2 linked regions of the Pontibacter liquoris genome follow. The protein of the gene in region 1 interacts with the protein of each later gene in a pairwise test. Links are inferred from orthologs where the notes say so. Each region holds a gene or a part of one and is shown on either strand. Other genes may lie near its edges. The genes, in order: ligA and leuS.

Region 1 (7,735 bases):
AAGTGCGCCGGGATTTCCAGGTGCTGGTGCTGGATTGTAACAGCAATAACTCGCCTGAGGTAATGGCACGGGAACAGGGCAAGAAAGCATTTTACCAGAAAGGCGATGTGTTACACATTGCTCCTACAGGCAACCGCTGTATTGAAGTGCTGTTTACAGACCCTGATCTGAAAGAGTATGTGGAGCTCCGCGCCAGGCCGGTTAATTTTACCAGCCAGGATTTTACCTTTAGCGGGTCAACCAGCGGTATGATCAACCAGGCGGCAAGCGCCAGCGATACGCTCCGCGCCACACTCTGCTTTAACGAATGTTTTGATACCGGGGGCAAGGTATACAAGCTGGACCTGATCGTGAAAGATGACGGGTGCAGCCTGCCGAGGCAGGACACGGTGCAGCTGAATTTTGTCATCGATCCCTTGCCCGATGCCCCTCCTGCCGTTGCCCTTTCCACGCCGGCGCGAGTATTTGAGGTGCAGCAGGGCGACGTGCTTACTTTTGATGTTACCGGCTCCGACAGCGACGGGCAGGACGTAACGATTTCCGCCAAAGGCCTGAACTTTGACCTGTCATCCCAGGCTATTCAATTCGAAGGCAAGACCGGAACGGCAACGGTTACCTCGCCTTTTTCCTGGCAGATAGATTGCAACACCGTAAAGCAGGAAAACTACCAGGTAGAATTTACTGCCAGCTCGGTGGTTTGTGGCAAAACCATCGAGAAAAAGGAAGTAGTAGAAATCCGGCCAACCTATAAAAACAATATTCCCGTCATCAGCTCTGATCAAAAGGTGCTGGTCGTCACGTTAGTGCCTGGCCAAGTCTACCAGGCAAAGCTATTTGGCAAAGACGTGGACCTGGATGCGCTGGCCCTGTCGGCCGCGGGCCAAGGTTTTAACCTGGCCGACCTGGGTATGGACTTTACCAGCACTGGAGGCAAGGGCAGTGCCGAAGGCGTATTTAATTGGGTAGCTACGTGTAATGCCGCTACCGGAAACATCCTGCGGGTAGCTTTTAATTTACAGGAAGATGCCTGCATCCCTTCTCCGGAGCAGCAACTGGTGTTCGAATTTCATGTTGATGCCCCAAATGATGCGCCTGTGATCTCTACAGATAAACAGGTGCTATCCTTCGACCTGAAACTGAACGAGCCTTTTGAAGCCAAGATCTTCGGAGAAGATGTAAACATGGACATGCTGCAGCTGGCAGCGGAAGGCGATGGCTTTGACCTGTCGGCCTATGGCATGGCCTTTACAAGTACCAACGGAAAAGGTAAAGCCGATGGCACCTTTACCTGGACAGCCAATTGCCTGGCCGCCCAACAAGGTGTGCTGCGGGTAAACTTTAAATTGAAAGAGGATGCCTGCCGGCCTTTTCCGGACCAGGTACTGGTCATGGAGTTTCGGGTGAGCGTACCGCAGCTAACGGATTTTATCCCGCCTAATATTTTCACGCCGAACGACGATGGACTAAATGACCAATTTGAAATACCGGGACTTCCGTCAGAGTTCTGTTCGGCTGTGTTCACCAGCATCACTATCTTTAACCGGTGGGGCAAAGAAGTATACCGCGACACGCACAGCAGCTTCAAATGGGATGGCAAAAACGTAAACGACGGAGTATACTTCTATGTAATAGACTACGGTACCAGCAAGTATAGAGGTAGTGTCACGCTGGTGCGTTAGCGGCCCAGGTAAAAGATCGCGGCTTCCTGCTACTGTATTTCGCTTCCCTTTTACTGACCGATTCTACGAGAGTTTTCCTTACTTCAGCATAGCACAGGTTTATACTTTACCTAATCAGAAATTCTAAAGCATGTGCACAGAAAGTATAGCCAGCAAGATAGAGCTTAACCTGGTATACTTATTTACAGATTAGTCAAAGGACAGACGCCAATCAAATGGTTTCAAAGCACGCAGATGCGCCGAGTATCTGTTTAAAAGCTCAGCCTAGCAACTTATCTGATCAGGCCATGAAAAGGAACACCAGGTAAAGGCCCAGCCATAAGAAATCCATAAAATGCCAGTAGCCACACAGCATGGTAAGCTGCAGGTGGCGGTAAGGGTCGCGGATAAAGATCAGGCTCCGAACCCCGTCAGTTGCGACATGGGCTGTTTTAAAGAAAAGAAAGGAAAGGAAGATGATGCCGCCCAGTAAATGCAGCACGTGGAGTGCCGAGATCAGGTAAAGATAGGTGCCCGAGGCTTTCCCGGTAAAGTAGACCCCACTTCTGACCATTTCATTCCAGCCAATAAACTGCGCGCCTACAAATAACAGCCCCAGCACTAAGGTCAGGCCCAGGTAGCGCGTCATTTTGTGTAGTTTGTCTTTTTTATAAAAACGGGGCACCCGGCTGATGGCATAACTGCTGAAAAGCAACAGCACCGTACTGACGCTGAAAAATTTAGGCAATTCGAAGGAGGTTTGCGGAAACCCGCCGGTACGCGCAAAAGCTACGACCAGTATAAAAAACAAGACTCCGATGCCGATCATACTCAGGTAGAGCAGCATACGGATAGGGTGCATCTTCTCTATTTTACTGAACGCAGAGAGTTGCCTGGCGTAAATTTTATTTTTCTTATCTGGATCCATTCCCAACCTTTTGAAAGGCGATTTACAAGCCTACTAAGTCATTTACCGGTAAGTAGCACTATCACTATCTTTTATACTACCTATATACCCTGCAAGCGGAAGGATAGTTTTGCAATTAGGGTATTATATTTCATGGTGCAGCCCCTGCTTCTTCCTTAACAGGCTTTCGCCTGAAAAGTTGTGTTAAAGGCGTTAAAGCTATCATTTCCGCGCATATAATAGGGTAAGCAGCACTTACCTTTCTACGGGCATTTGCGTTTATAACAATAAGCTTAATCCGCGCTAAAATGGCAAAATTTTTATCTTATGCCTCCTATGTTCTGACTGTCCTATTTTGCCTGACGGGGCAGCAGGTAGCAGCCCAAACCGAGAACACCTATACCAGTGGCAACACGATCTTTTTAACGATCGAAGGGACCAAGCGGCTTTTCGACTTTAGCTCCAATAAGTTGCTCGTTAACTATAACAAGGAAACCCAGAAGCTGGAGTGCGTACTGGATGTCAGCAGTCTGCTACCGCTTACCGATAATGTGCCGCCCGAAATGGCCTACGAGATACTTTATGGCGCAAAGTTCCCGAACCTTTACTTCGAAATCGACCTGCCAGCAGCACAAGTGAAGAGCCAGGATACTTTTCTAAAAGCTATTCCGCGCGTTTCCAATATTAACCTGCAGGGCGTTTTAAGTGAAACCGTTATACCCCTTGTTATAGCACCGGATCAACAGGCCTTGGTCTTCAGCACCAACTTTGACCTGCTGCTTCAAAACTTCCAGGTGAACCTGCCTGTCAAGTATGTTCCGCTGCTTACAGGCCGCCTGCTCTTCACGATCCGCAATGCCCGCTGGACAGATCTGACCGTCCGGTAAGGCTGCTTCTGGTTGTAAGCTTTTAAACGCGGGTAAAGGGTAGGTTATTTTACAAATGCTATCCCAGGAGCAGGCAGATCCATGTCAGCAATTAATCTACCCTTTGATAAAACCGCTCCCTTAAGCCAGCACGAATTCCGCACCCGATCACCAACTTTACCTCTTTTGCACAAGAAGTAAATGCTGTAATCAACAAAGTAGAGCTACGAAGTATAGACCAAACCAATTTAAAGTTATACAACAAGTATAATAAGCCAACTTATTTGTTTTCAATCAACTATTAAGTATAAAATAACATTGGATCAGCTTGATTCCCGTATGGGCAGCAACTATCCTTTTTTAGCTATAGATGACAGTATGGAAATCCCAGATCAGGAGCAATAAAGTAACTACCAAAAGCTTCATTCAGCTAACCAAAGCAATGTTTTACACAAAATTTACACAGCTAACCCATAATACAACTTTTGGAACATTATAGATATTATATTTTATTGATATTCATACTATTGACATACTTATTAATAAGCTATACTTTATATTAGATAAAAGCTTGAATTCAGAATTAACTATACCTCCTAACTAGTTACTGCCTACCAGTTGATAGAGCGTAGCATGCCAGCAGGAATAAACACCTCATCTATCCTTAGGGAAAGCCCCTGTGAAGCGTGTTAGCCTGGGGAGGCAAAAGCTATCTGAACCTTCCCTATGTTTCCTTAGCCATACGCCTGCTATACCTTCTATCCCTTGGGTAGCCTTATGTAGCAAATCATCTGCTTGCCGCAACTCCGGCTTTATACCAAGCATTCGTAGCAGGCCTACACTTCTTGCCGAACACTTTATCCAGCCTGATGTCTATACTTGCTATGTATACCTGGTGTTTTTACTTGCTATGCACGCCGGCTATCTATACTTGCGCTGCATACAGGGAGCCATACTCAACCTTGAACTTTACCTTATCTAATCTTATACTTATACTTAATCAACAGCATCCTTAAATTCTGATTCTGAATCATTTGTTTGCTCAAACAAGCCGTCCTTAATTATTGATCAAAACACTTTATTGCAAGGGCGAGCGCACAAGGATATGCTGTTCAAGAACCATTTGCGCTTTTTCCTTTTTAAGCCTACTTCTTGCCCACCCCGCTACAGCCGGCTGTTTCTATGCCATTAAATTTCGTAACTATACGGTCCGTTTCTTATTTTTACGAAGTATAAAACAGACCTACAATGGCATTACAGAAAGACCCGGCACTGGAACTGCAGGAACTGACAGATCGAATAAATTACCTCAACTACCAATATTACCAGAACAGTGTTTCCGAAGTATCGGACTATGAATTTGACCAGCTGCTGAAACGGCTGCAGGAACTGGAAGAACAGTTTCCGGCCCTGCGGCAGCCCAATTCACCTACCTTGCGCGTGGGCGGCACCATTACTAAGAACTTCGAGACCGTTTTCCACAAATACCCCATGCTCTCGCTGAGCAACACTTACTCGGAGGAGGAACTGCGCGAGTTCGATAACCGGGTACGCAAGGCCATTGGCAGCGACGTGGAGTATGTCTGCGAGCAGAAGTTTGACGGTGTGGCCATCAGCCTGACCTACGAAAACGGGCAGTTTGTGCAGGGCGCGACCCGGGGCGATGGCACCCGCGGCGATAATATCACAGCCAATGTGCGCACCATCCGGGATGTACCTTTGCAGGTGCACGGAGAAGGTTTTCCGGAGTTGTTTGAAGTGCGTGGCGAAGTGTTTATGCCCTTGCCTGTTTTCCAGCAGCTGAATGCGGAACGTGAGGAAACCGGCGAGCAGCTGCTGGCCAATCCACGCAATGCCACCTCGGGTACCCTCAAGCAACAGGATTCGGCCGTTGTTGCCAGCCGCAAGCTGGGTTGCTTCTGTTATAGTTTCCATACATTCCAACCCCTGTTCGACTCTCATTCCGAAAGTCTGCAGGCTATCCACAAGTGGGGTTTCCAGGTATCGGATACCTGGCGCAAGTGCAGCTCTATAGAAGAGGTGCTGGCTTACGTGAACGAATGGGAAGTGCGCCGCACAGAACTGCCCATCGCTACTGATGGCGTAGTGGTGAAGGTAAACAGCTATGCGCTGCAACAGGAACTGGGGTTTACTTCTAAAAGTCCCCGCTGGGCCATTGCCTACAAGTATGCCGCAATGAGTGCCGCCACCCGGCTGCAGGGCATCCAGTACCAGGTGGGCCGCACAGGAGCTGTCACGCCGGTAGCGCTGCTGGAGCCTGTCCTGCTGGCCGGCACCGTGGTAAAGCGCGCCTCGGTGCATAATGCCAACGAAATCCAGCGCCTGGACCTGCGCCTGGGCGATATGGTGTTTGTGGAAAAAGGCGGCGAGATCATCCCCAAGATCACCGGTGTAGACCTGGCCCAACGCCCTGCAGACAGTCAACCCATCTTATATCCGACCAACTGCCCCGCCTGCGGCACGCCGCTGGTGCGCTCCGAGGGTGAAGCCAACTTTTACTGCCCGAATGATACAGGTTGCGAACCGCAGATACTTGCAAAATTCGAGCATTTTATCTCGCGCAAAGCGATGAACATCACCGACCTGGGTCCTGAAACCATTGCCCAACTTTATAGAACAGGCCTGGCCCGCAATGTCGCCGACTTGTATGATCTAACATTTGAACAATTGTGCGTGCTGGAGCGCATGGGCGAAAAATCAGCCAACAACATTCTGGCCAGCCTGGAACGGTCTAAAGCCACGCCGTATGACCGCGTTTTATTTGCGCTGGGCATCCGGTTTGTAGGCAGCACCGTAGCGCGCAAGCTAGCCGAGCAACTACCTGACCTGGAAGCACTGCGGGGCGCAACATACGAGGAACTGCTTGCCATCAACGAGATCGGTGAACGCATTGCCAACTCCATCATCACTTATTTCCAGGACCAGGACAATGTGCAGCTGGTAGAGCGGCTGAAGCAGGCCGGCTTAACGTTTAAGTCTTCGTTTAAATCCCCTGAAATGGAAAGCGACCGGCTGGAGGATAAAACATTTGTGATCTCAGGCGTTTTCCAGAGTATGAGCCGCGAAGAATTGCAACAGCTCATCCTTAGCCACGGCGGCAAGGTGGTCAGCTCCATCTCCGCTAAACTAAACTACCTGGTAGCCGGCGATAAAATGGGCCCCGCCAAGCGTGAGAAAGCCACCAAGCTGGGCGTGCCGATTCTCTCGGAAGACGAGTTTTTAGAAATGATAAAGTAACTGGGGCTTCTGGCTATTCGCAGACAGGAGGTATTAAGCTTATGTTGAAGTGCTGGCTGGTTGGGCAACACTGCTAACAAAAAAGATGGGGCCAACTGCAATTGGCCCCATCTAAAACAACTAAACTAAACTTGTATCTACAGGCTGTTCTCAACCCCCATGCATCACCTCTTTTTCGCTTCTGAGCGTTCAGGTTGATGGCGCTACCGCTTTCTTCAACAGCCCTATGGACTTTTACGAAAGCGCTAATACTTTGGCTTTTATCTGGCGGTAAAAAACTTCCTGGAGGTCATAAGCGCGCTTTTCAGCACAACCCTTTACCAAAAGAGGAAAATCTAGGGCGCAAAGCAAAACGGAATAGACCAATGCCGTTAAATACTAGCTAAACAGGTTTTTAGATAGCTATACCTGTTTTATCTGGTTAACGGCAGCCTTCATCGCCACAAATGGTGCGTTGGTAGAGACGCATTCGGGGAAGCACTGCAATGTCAGGCACTTTGCTTATCTTTAAGAGTAAACTATATACCGCTCTCCGGCACCCGGCACGCAGCAGCCATACTTTAAATCAACATGAATATTGCTTTGCAGCAGGTAACCATGAAAAAACGCTATCAGATAGCCTTGCACGTAGTGGCATGGTTGCTTTTTGGCGCCTGGGTATTTTACTTTTTGCAGGCAAACCGCACCTTGTCGGTGGCCAAGGTGCTGGATGTGGCCGTGGGGCTGGCTTTTCAGCTGGTTATCTTTTACTTTAACTGGTATGTGCTCATCCCACGTTTTCTGGCGCGCAACCACCTGTTGCTCTACATTGCCTCGGTGCTCACTACCCTACTCGTTTTTGCGCTGGTGCGCGCGCCGCTCGACTACTTCGTTTTCCGGGAGTTTAATCCCAATATGAAGGCCCTCTATACCACCGAAAGGCTGCTACAGTATGCCCTGGGAGGTCTGGTGACGGTTTTTATCAGCTCGGCCCTGAAAGTAACCGGCAACTACATCCGTAACGAGCGCCGCAACAAGGAACTGGAAACGCAGAAGCTCACCGCCGA
Region 2 (8,023 bases), 460 kb from region 1 along the record:
TGAAAACCTGAGCGTGATCGGGGCCAGCTCGGATATGCTGGTGGTGGAGCTCGGCGCTAACGCTAACAACTACAAGGTGGGCGATGTACTGCACTTTAATCTGCGCTATATGGGCGCGCTTAGTATTCTGAATTCCCGCTATATAAGCAAGGAAGTCGTTACCTGAATGGACATCCATGGAAGGTGCTTATTACCATTCCGGCTGATATTTGCTATATTTGTAGCCGGTTCCTGAGCCGTTCAGGCGCCACATACATCAGAAACATGCACTACCACGACTACCAGGATCTTATCTCTAACAACCTGCTTTGGGTAAAGGAAAAGCTGGCGGAAGACGAATCGTACTTCGATAAACTATCACAAGGACAGAAACCGCCTTTCCTTTTTATTGGCTGCTCTGATAGCCGTATGCCGCTCAATGGCTTTACCAAAACAGGTCCGGGCGAGCTTTTCATCCACCGCAACGTTGCCAACCAGGTTTCGCTCACCGATATGAACCTGCTGGCCGTGCTGGAGTATGCCGTAGAGGTGTTGCAGGTAAAGCACATTGTGGTTTGCGGCCACCACCGCTGCGGCGGTGTAGAGGCTGCCTACAAAGGCAATGCCACCGGAGCTGTGGGCAACTGGGTAAACCCCATACGGGAATTATACCTGAAAAACCGGCAGGAACTGGACGCTATTCCAACGGAGCAGGAACGCCTTAACCGTCTTTCGGAATATAATGTGATCGCGCAAGTAGCCAATATCTGCAAAACTTCTGCCTTAAACCGGGCCATGCAAAGCGGTAGTTTTCCGCAGGTGCACGGCTGGGTGCTGGAGATCACAACCGGCCGAATCAAAGATTTGCCGCTGCCGCTGGAAGAATGGCGGGAATTGGGGATTGTTCCGTAAGGAGTAGTTTTTAGGGTACCTATTCGGCTATACATTTACCATCATTGACACTTTAGTTTATACTAGCGGTTATACTTGTTTGCGTGAGTTTGATGCGGTGGTTTATACTTGCGGCTATACTTGGCAGCGGCTGTATTGCTCAATTTTAGACTTAGACTATCTTGGCAGCTTGCTGTATTGCTCAGTTTTATAGTTAGGTTATACTTGGTAGCAAGCTGAATTCCTCAGTTTTATACTTGTCCTGTTTGATTTCCTACTTTGGAGCGCTCCAAGCCCGCAGGGGCTCGTCCTTGCGTTTCGCGCTCCTTTCGTTTCCTGCCCTCGTACCTCGGGCTGCCTCGCTGAAGCTCGTCACCGGAAACTCTCGAGGCGCTCAACCCAAGGACTGGGATCAGTTTCAATAGCTTAGGTTTATACTTGGGCTTAAGTATAGGAAGGGAAAGAATTAAAGCTTTTACAATGCAACTTAGACCAAGTCCCCCTTTGAAGGGGGATGACTTGCTTGACCTGAGAAGCTGCTTATACTTTAGATCAAGTATAAGTATAAACCTCCTCTCCTTAACTTTTCCCTTTTGTCATCCTGAAAGGATCTTGGTGGCAAGCTAATGAAGCCAAACTATAGTACTTAAACCTAAGCTAAAGTAATAGCAAACTCCCCTCCTTAGTCAAGGAGGGGCCAGGGGTGATTGGTTCCAGTCCTACACCGCTTATACTTCACATTGAACCAACAGCCTTATGCCCTCCCCTCGTGTTAGGGTTAGGGTAAATCTCCCCAAACCCTTCAATGCACACAGGCAAGAAACCTTTCCGGTACCCTCTTGCTATCGCTCAAAACCAATTTATACACGGTGCTGCGCCACATTTTGACCTACATTAGTTATATTAGCAGCTTGACTACGAACAAGCGAATAGAACTATAACCGATGTCAGAGTATAATTTTAATCAGATAGAGAAAAAGTGGCAGCGTTACTGGGAAGAGAACCAGACATTTAAAGCCCGCGCCAACGACAACAAGCCCAAATACTATGCCCTGGATATGTTCCCCTACCCGTCCGGCGCCGGCCTGCACGTAGGGCATCCGCTGGGCTATATTGCCTCTGACATTGTGAGCCGCTACAAGCGCACCAAAGGATATAACGTGCTCCACCCAATGGGCTTTGATGCCTTTGGACTGCCTGCCGAGCAATATGCCATACAGACCGGGCAGCACCCGGCTATCACCACCGAACAGAACATCCAGCGCTATGTGGAGCAGCTGAAAAACATCGGCTTCTCTTACGATTGGGAGCGCGAAGTGCGCACCTCCGACCCAAGCTATTACAAATGGACGCAGTGGATTTTTATGCAGCTGTTCAACTGCTACTATAACTATACCTCCGATAAGGCTGAACCTGTTGCTGCGCTTATAAAGGAGTTTGAACAAAACGGCAACCGCAATGTAAAGGCTGCCTGCGACGACGATACGCCTGCGTTCTCGGCTGCGGAATGGCAGGCCAAAAGCGAGCTTCAAAAATCGGAGCTGCTGCTCAAGTATAGGCTCACCTATGTAGCGGAGGCGGTGGTGAACTGGTGCCCGGCTCTTGGCACCGTGCTGGCAAATGATGAGGTGAAAGACGGCCTTTCGGAGCGAGGAGGCTACCCGGTGGAACGCAAGCGCATGCGCCAGTGGATGATGCGCATCACAGCTTATGCCGAGCGCCTGCTGCAGGGGCTAGAAGACATCGACTGGCCCGAGCCGGTGAAAGAAATGCAACGCAATTGGATCGGCAAATCGGTGGGCGCCGAACTGGAATTCGCCGTGGAAGGTTCTCAGCAGAAGATAGAGGTATTCACTACCCGCATCGATACCATTTTTGGGGTTTCGTTTGTAGTGCTGGCGCCGGAACATGAGCTGGTGAAGCAGATCACTACCGATGCACAGCGCCAGCAGGTGGAGGAGTATGTGACTGTTGCCAAAAACCGTTCGGAGCGCGAGCGCATGACGGACGTGAAAACTGTGAGTGGCGTGTTTACCGGCGCGTATGCCATTAACCCGATCTCGGGCGATAAAGTACAGATCTGGATTGCCGATTACGTATTGGCAGGATATGGCACAGGAGCCGTAATGGCGGTGCCAGGCCACGATACGCGCGATTATGCTTTTGCCAAATATTTTAATCTGCCTATACCACAGGTAGTGGAAGGCGGCAATCTAGCCGAAGAAGCCCATGCTGCCAAAGAAGGAATTATCATTAATTCCGGTTTCCTGAATGGTCTGGAAGTGAAAACTGCCATTAAGGCGGGCATCGCTAGAGCAGAAGAGCTAGGTGTCGGGCGTGGAAAGGTGAACTACCGCATGCGCGATGCCGTGTTCAGCCGCCAGCGCTATTGGGGCGAGCCGGTGCCTGTATACTTCAAAGACGGCATTCCGCACTTGATCAAAGAGAGCGAGTTGCCGCTGGAATTGCCTAAAATCGATGCATACCTGCCCACCGAAACAGGCGAACCGCCACTGGGCCGTGCCGTGGATTGGAAGTATGACAACCAATATGAGTATGAACTGAGCACCATGCCGGGTTGGGCAGGCTCCAGCTGGTATTGGTACCGGTATATGGACCCCAGAAATGATGCGGCGTTTGCAGACCCGGAAGCGGTGAACTACTGGCGTAACGTGGATCTGTACATTGGCGGATCGGAGCACGCGACCGGCCACCTGCTTTACTCCCGTTTCTGGAACAAGTTTATGTATGATCTGGGCCTTGTGCCGGAGCAGGAGCCTTTCAAAAAGCTCATCAACCAAGGCATGATCCAGGGGCGATCTAACTTTGTGTTCCGCGTAAAAGATAGCAACACGTATGTGTCTTTTGGGCTGAAAGACAAGTATGATACCACCGCCCTGCATGTAGACGTGAACATCGTGGAGAATGATGTGCTTGACATTGATGCCTTTAAGAACTGGCGCCCTGAAAATGCCGATGCGGAGTTTGTGCTGGAAGATGGCAAGTATAACGTAGGCATGGAGATCGAGAAGATGTCCAAGTCGAAGTATAACGTGGTGAACCCGGATGACCTGGTTGAGCGCATGGGCGCCGACACGCTACGCATGTATGAAATGTTTTTGGGGCCGCTGGAGCAGTTTAAGCCCTGGAATACCAACGGCATGGACGGCGTGCACAAGTTTCTGCGCAAGTACTGGCGCCTCTTCCACGATAACGACGGAAACTTTACGGTTTCGGAGGAAGCCCCGACAGCGGCAGAACTCAAGTCGCTGCACAAGACCATCAAAAAGGTGGAAGAAGACATCGAGCGATTCTCTTTTAATACGTCGGTTTCTTCGTTCATGATCTGCGTGAACGAGCTCACGCAACTTAAAACAAACAAGCGCGCCATCCTGGAGCCGTTAACGATCATTCTGTCGCCGTATGCCCCGCATATTACCGAGGAAGTATGGCAGCAATTGGGTCATGCTCAAAGTATAAGCGAAGCTATATTCCCGGCCTGGAAAGAAGAATACCTGACGGAAAATACGTTTGAATACCCGGTTTCGGTTAATGGCAAGGTGCGGGCTAAATTAACGTTTGCTGTAGATGCGCCTCGTGAGGAAATGGAAAAAATGGTGCTGACCGATGAGCAGGTAACCAGGTTCTTGGATGGTAAATCACCCAAGAAAATAATTATCGTGCCCAACAAAATTATCAATGTAGTAGTATAAGGTAGTTCCATTTACCAACTAACTTCTTACCTGAAAGCCGCCTGAACCTAGTATCGGGCGGCTTTCAGCTTTATATACCAAAGCAAAAGGGCTTAAAAGCAACAAGGCAGGAAACTACAATTTCCTGCCTTGTTGTATAGGGTACGGGGTAGAATTAGGACTGCGCCTGCTCCAGAGAAGTAGAAGGTTCGCCATTTGATTGAATAGACTGGCGGGCTTTATCGAGTAAGCTAGTAAGCTGCCGGGCCTCTTCTTCTGTTAAGGCTTGCATCAGGGCGTCCATCTTGCTGATCTCTTTCCCTATGCTGTTAAATTTACGCAGCCCTTCTTCCGAGATCAGGATATTGACCAGGCGCTTGTCTGTGGCATTCTGCTTTACATCAACCAACCCTTTCGCACTTAGGCGGCTTACCAGGCGCGAGGCATCCGACATTTTGTCCAGCATTTTCTCGCGTAAATAAGAGGTCGAAACCGGCGTGGGATACTGATCGTGCAGGATGCGCAGGGCGTTGTATTGCTGCGAGGTGAGACCATGTTGTTTAAAGAAATTTTCATGTCCGTTATTCAGCAACCCGTATGTATACAGAATAGCGAGACCTGCTTTTTGCCATTCATTCCGGAATGAATTGAAACCGATTTCTTTTTCTAGCGTCATAATAGCTTAAGGTGAGTTTATCCAATGTTAAGCATAATTTCTGATATGTCATCGTTGTAACACCAGCAATTTTAAGGCTTCAGGGCAATATTTTTTAACAAACCAAAACACCCGGAAATAAGGCCGCCGCTCCTGCTAATGTTAGCGGAAGCGGCGGTAAGATTTTCTTCCTGTGCCTGGCGCACATGTTAAGGCAAGGCCAGGGTATCTTGCTGTGCCTTCGTGAGCTTGGCCACGACAAAAGCATATGAATCGTCGATCCATTGCTGCAACAAAGTATCCGGCAAACCCGCTTCGGGCAACACGGTATTCCAGTGCACCTTGCTCATGTGGTAGCCAGGCTGCACCTGCGGGTATTGCTCACGCAGTTCTATGGCCCGCTCCGGATCGCACTTCAGGGCAATGCCTTGTGCATAGGCTGAGAGGCTGCAAAGCGCATACATTTTACCGCATACTTTAAACACCAGCGTGTCGGCATCAAAGGGCAGCTCTTCGGTAGTACCCGGTTTGGCCATACAATATTCACGGAAATGCTCGATGTGCATCTCTTAAATATGTTTAATGATAAAGTATATAACGCCGGCCAGGAACATCAACATGGATATTTTGTTGATCTTGTGCATGGTGCGCAAGTTAAAATTCGTTCGGCGGTTCGGGTCGTTTTTACGGAAGAAGTAAGTAGCTACTTCTGAAAAATCAAATAATCCCTTCATATCACGTTCGTTTAAATCAGTTTGCTCCAAGCAGAGCAAGGGTGTTTTTAAATTAACTGCACTGCCTGTATAGATAACAGTATAAGGTAATAAAAGATTTAATAAGTATACGTTCTGATAGAAGCTTTTAACAGGTATTTCCTTCTCAAAAGCTTCCTCATACTTGCGTTACTTTTTATCCTTCTACCTCCATGGGTTCGATCCAGCGGGCATCTTCCCGGATCAGTTCGATCAGTTCGTCTACGGCGCGATCAGCCGGTACGGATTTTTTGATCACAGTTTGGCCGCGGTAAAGGGCTATTTTATTTACGCCGACGCCCACATAGCCATAGTCTGCATCAGCCATTTCACCGGGGCCATTCACTATGCACCCCATAATGCCGATCTTCACGCCTTTCAGATGGTCGGTACGCTTGCGGATCATGGCCGTTGTTTCCTGCAGATCGAATAAGGTACGGCCACAGCTCGGGCAGCTGATATATTCGGTCTTGCTCATGCGCGTACGGGCTGCCTGCAGAATGCCGAAGCTCAGGCTGTTAAAGGCGCCGATTGTTTGCAACCAGGCAGCTTTCTCCTGTTCCGGCAAGTATTCCGTTCCGAGCATCACGCCATCTCCGAGCCCGTCGATCAGCAGCCCACCCATATCGGTAGCGGCATAGAGCTGAACTTCGTCGGAGGTGAGGGCACCGTATGCGCGCTGAATGATGCAGGGGTTCTGCACGCCTGCCTCCATTATGGCAAAGAAGCAACGGCGCAGCTCCGGCATAGCGTGGGCATTCTGCGTGTGCAACACCAGTACGGCTGTGGCGTCCTGCTTCAGGCGGTTCAGTAGTGCTGCATCCAGGTCAGAAAGCGTGATAAGTATAAAGTTCAGGTTAGGGTGGCGCTCCGGCGCAGTCAGATACTCTTCAGCTGTGAGGAGCGGGTGCCGGTCTTCGCGCTGTTCGGCTTCTTGCCAGGTGACATAGTTTACGATCTCCTTTAAGCCGTTGGGTAGCATAAAGCCGATCGGTGTATCGCCGGTAAAAATGTAATCCGCTCCCTGGTCGTTCATGTTAAACTTATCGAGCAGCATGGAGTATAAATGGCCTACGCATTTCAGGTCGGCATACCGGATCGCTTCCAGGCGGCTCAGGTCGGCTATGACGCGGGGCACATTCTGGGCACCAATGTTGGCCACCTCCCGCGTTTCGCGACGGTGATATTGAAACGGGTTGATAGGGATATGGCTGACAGGCGGAATGAACTGCGCATCTTCGGCCCGGTGCGTGTAGCGGTCGATCAAAGCTTTGGCTACGGGTGCCTCGGCTTCGGGCGCCTCCGTCAGCGACACGCGTACGGTATCCCCCAGGCCGTCTTCCAGCAAGGTGCCAATTCCCACTGCCGATTTAATGCGGCCATCTTCGGCCTCACCAGCTTCCGTAACACCTAAATGCAGCGGGTATGGTTGCAGCCCCTCTTCTTCCAGTTTCTGAACTAGCAGACGGTAGGCCTGCACCATTACCTGCGTATTTGAGGCTTTCATCGAGATCACCACATCATAGTAGGCTTCGGCCTCACAGATGCGCAAAAACTCCAGCGCACTCTCTACCATTCCCAGCGGGGTATCACCGTAGCGGCTCAGAATACGATCAGATAAGGAGCCGTGGTTGGTGCCGATGCGCATAGCCGTGCCATACTCTTTGCAGATGCGCACCAGCGGCAGAAAACGCTCCCTGATCCGGTCCAGTTCGGCCTGGTAGGTCGTATCGTCGTAGGTAAGGACCTGAAATTTCTTTTTATCAGCGTAATTGCCGGGGTTTACGCGCACTTTTTCTACAATGCGGGCGGCTACTTCAGCGGCATTCGGGGTAAAATGGATGTCAGCAATAAGGGGCGTACTATAGCCGCGGCTGCGCAGCTCGGCTTTGATGAGCTGCAGATTCTCGGCCTCTTTTATACTTGGCGCCGTGATCCGGATATATTCGCAGCCAGCTTCGATCATGCGGATGCATTGTGCCACAGATCCGTCGGTGTCCATGGTGTCAACGGTAGTCATCGACTGCACCCTGATTGGGTAATCGCCACCCATC

What was found.
Region 2: the proteins of ligA (region 1) and leuS interact in binary tests that used the Escherichia coli proteins (3 or more experiments, as listed by UniProt). The link is inferred for Pontibacter liquoris from one-to-one orthologs.

What each region holds. Positions count from the first base shown.
Region 1 is NZ_JALEBG010000001.1:2,507,445-2,515,179, forward strand. The notes cover bases 4,185-7,184. They hold ligA (NAD-dependent DNA ligase LigA), read left to right. Parts: upstream 4,185-4,679; coding sequence 4,680-6,689; downstream 6,690-7,184. In the rest of the region: LWL52_RS10375 (T9SS type B sorting domain-containing protein), read left to right, coding at 1-1,679; LWL52_RS10380 (cytochrome c oxidase subunit 3), read right to left, coding at 1,960-2,586; LWL52_RS10385 (hypothetical protein), read left to right, coding at 2,874-3,452; LWL52_RS10395 (sensor histidine kinase), read left to right, coding at 7,260-7,735. UniProt on the Escherichia coli protein: DNA ligase that catalyzes the formation of phosphodiester linkages between 5'-phosphoryl and 3'-hydroxyl groups in double-stranded DNA using NAD as a coenzyme and as the energy source for the reaction.
Region 2 is NZ_JALEBG010000001.1:2,043,450-2,051,472, reverse strand. Bases 1,496-4,783 are described here. They hold leuS (leucine--tRNA ligase), read left to right. Parts: upstream 1,496-1,814; coding sequence 1,815-4,583; downstream 4,584-4,783. Other genes in these bases: LWL52_RS08430 (MarR family winged helix-turn-helix transcriptional regulator), read right to left, coding at 4,738-4,783. Also shown: LWL52_RS08445 (alanine racemase), read left to right, coding at 1-166; LWL52_RS08440 (carbonic anhydrase), read left to right, coding at 265-891; more of LWL52_RS08430, read right to left, coding at 4,784-5,238; LWL52_RS08425 (MmcQ/YjbR family DNA-binding protein), read right to left, coding at 5,427-5,783; LWL52_RS08420 (DUF6728 family protein), read right to left, coding at 5,787-5,951; ispG ((E)-4-hydroxy-3-methylbut-2-enyl-diphosphate synthase), read right to left, coding at 6,127-8,023.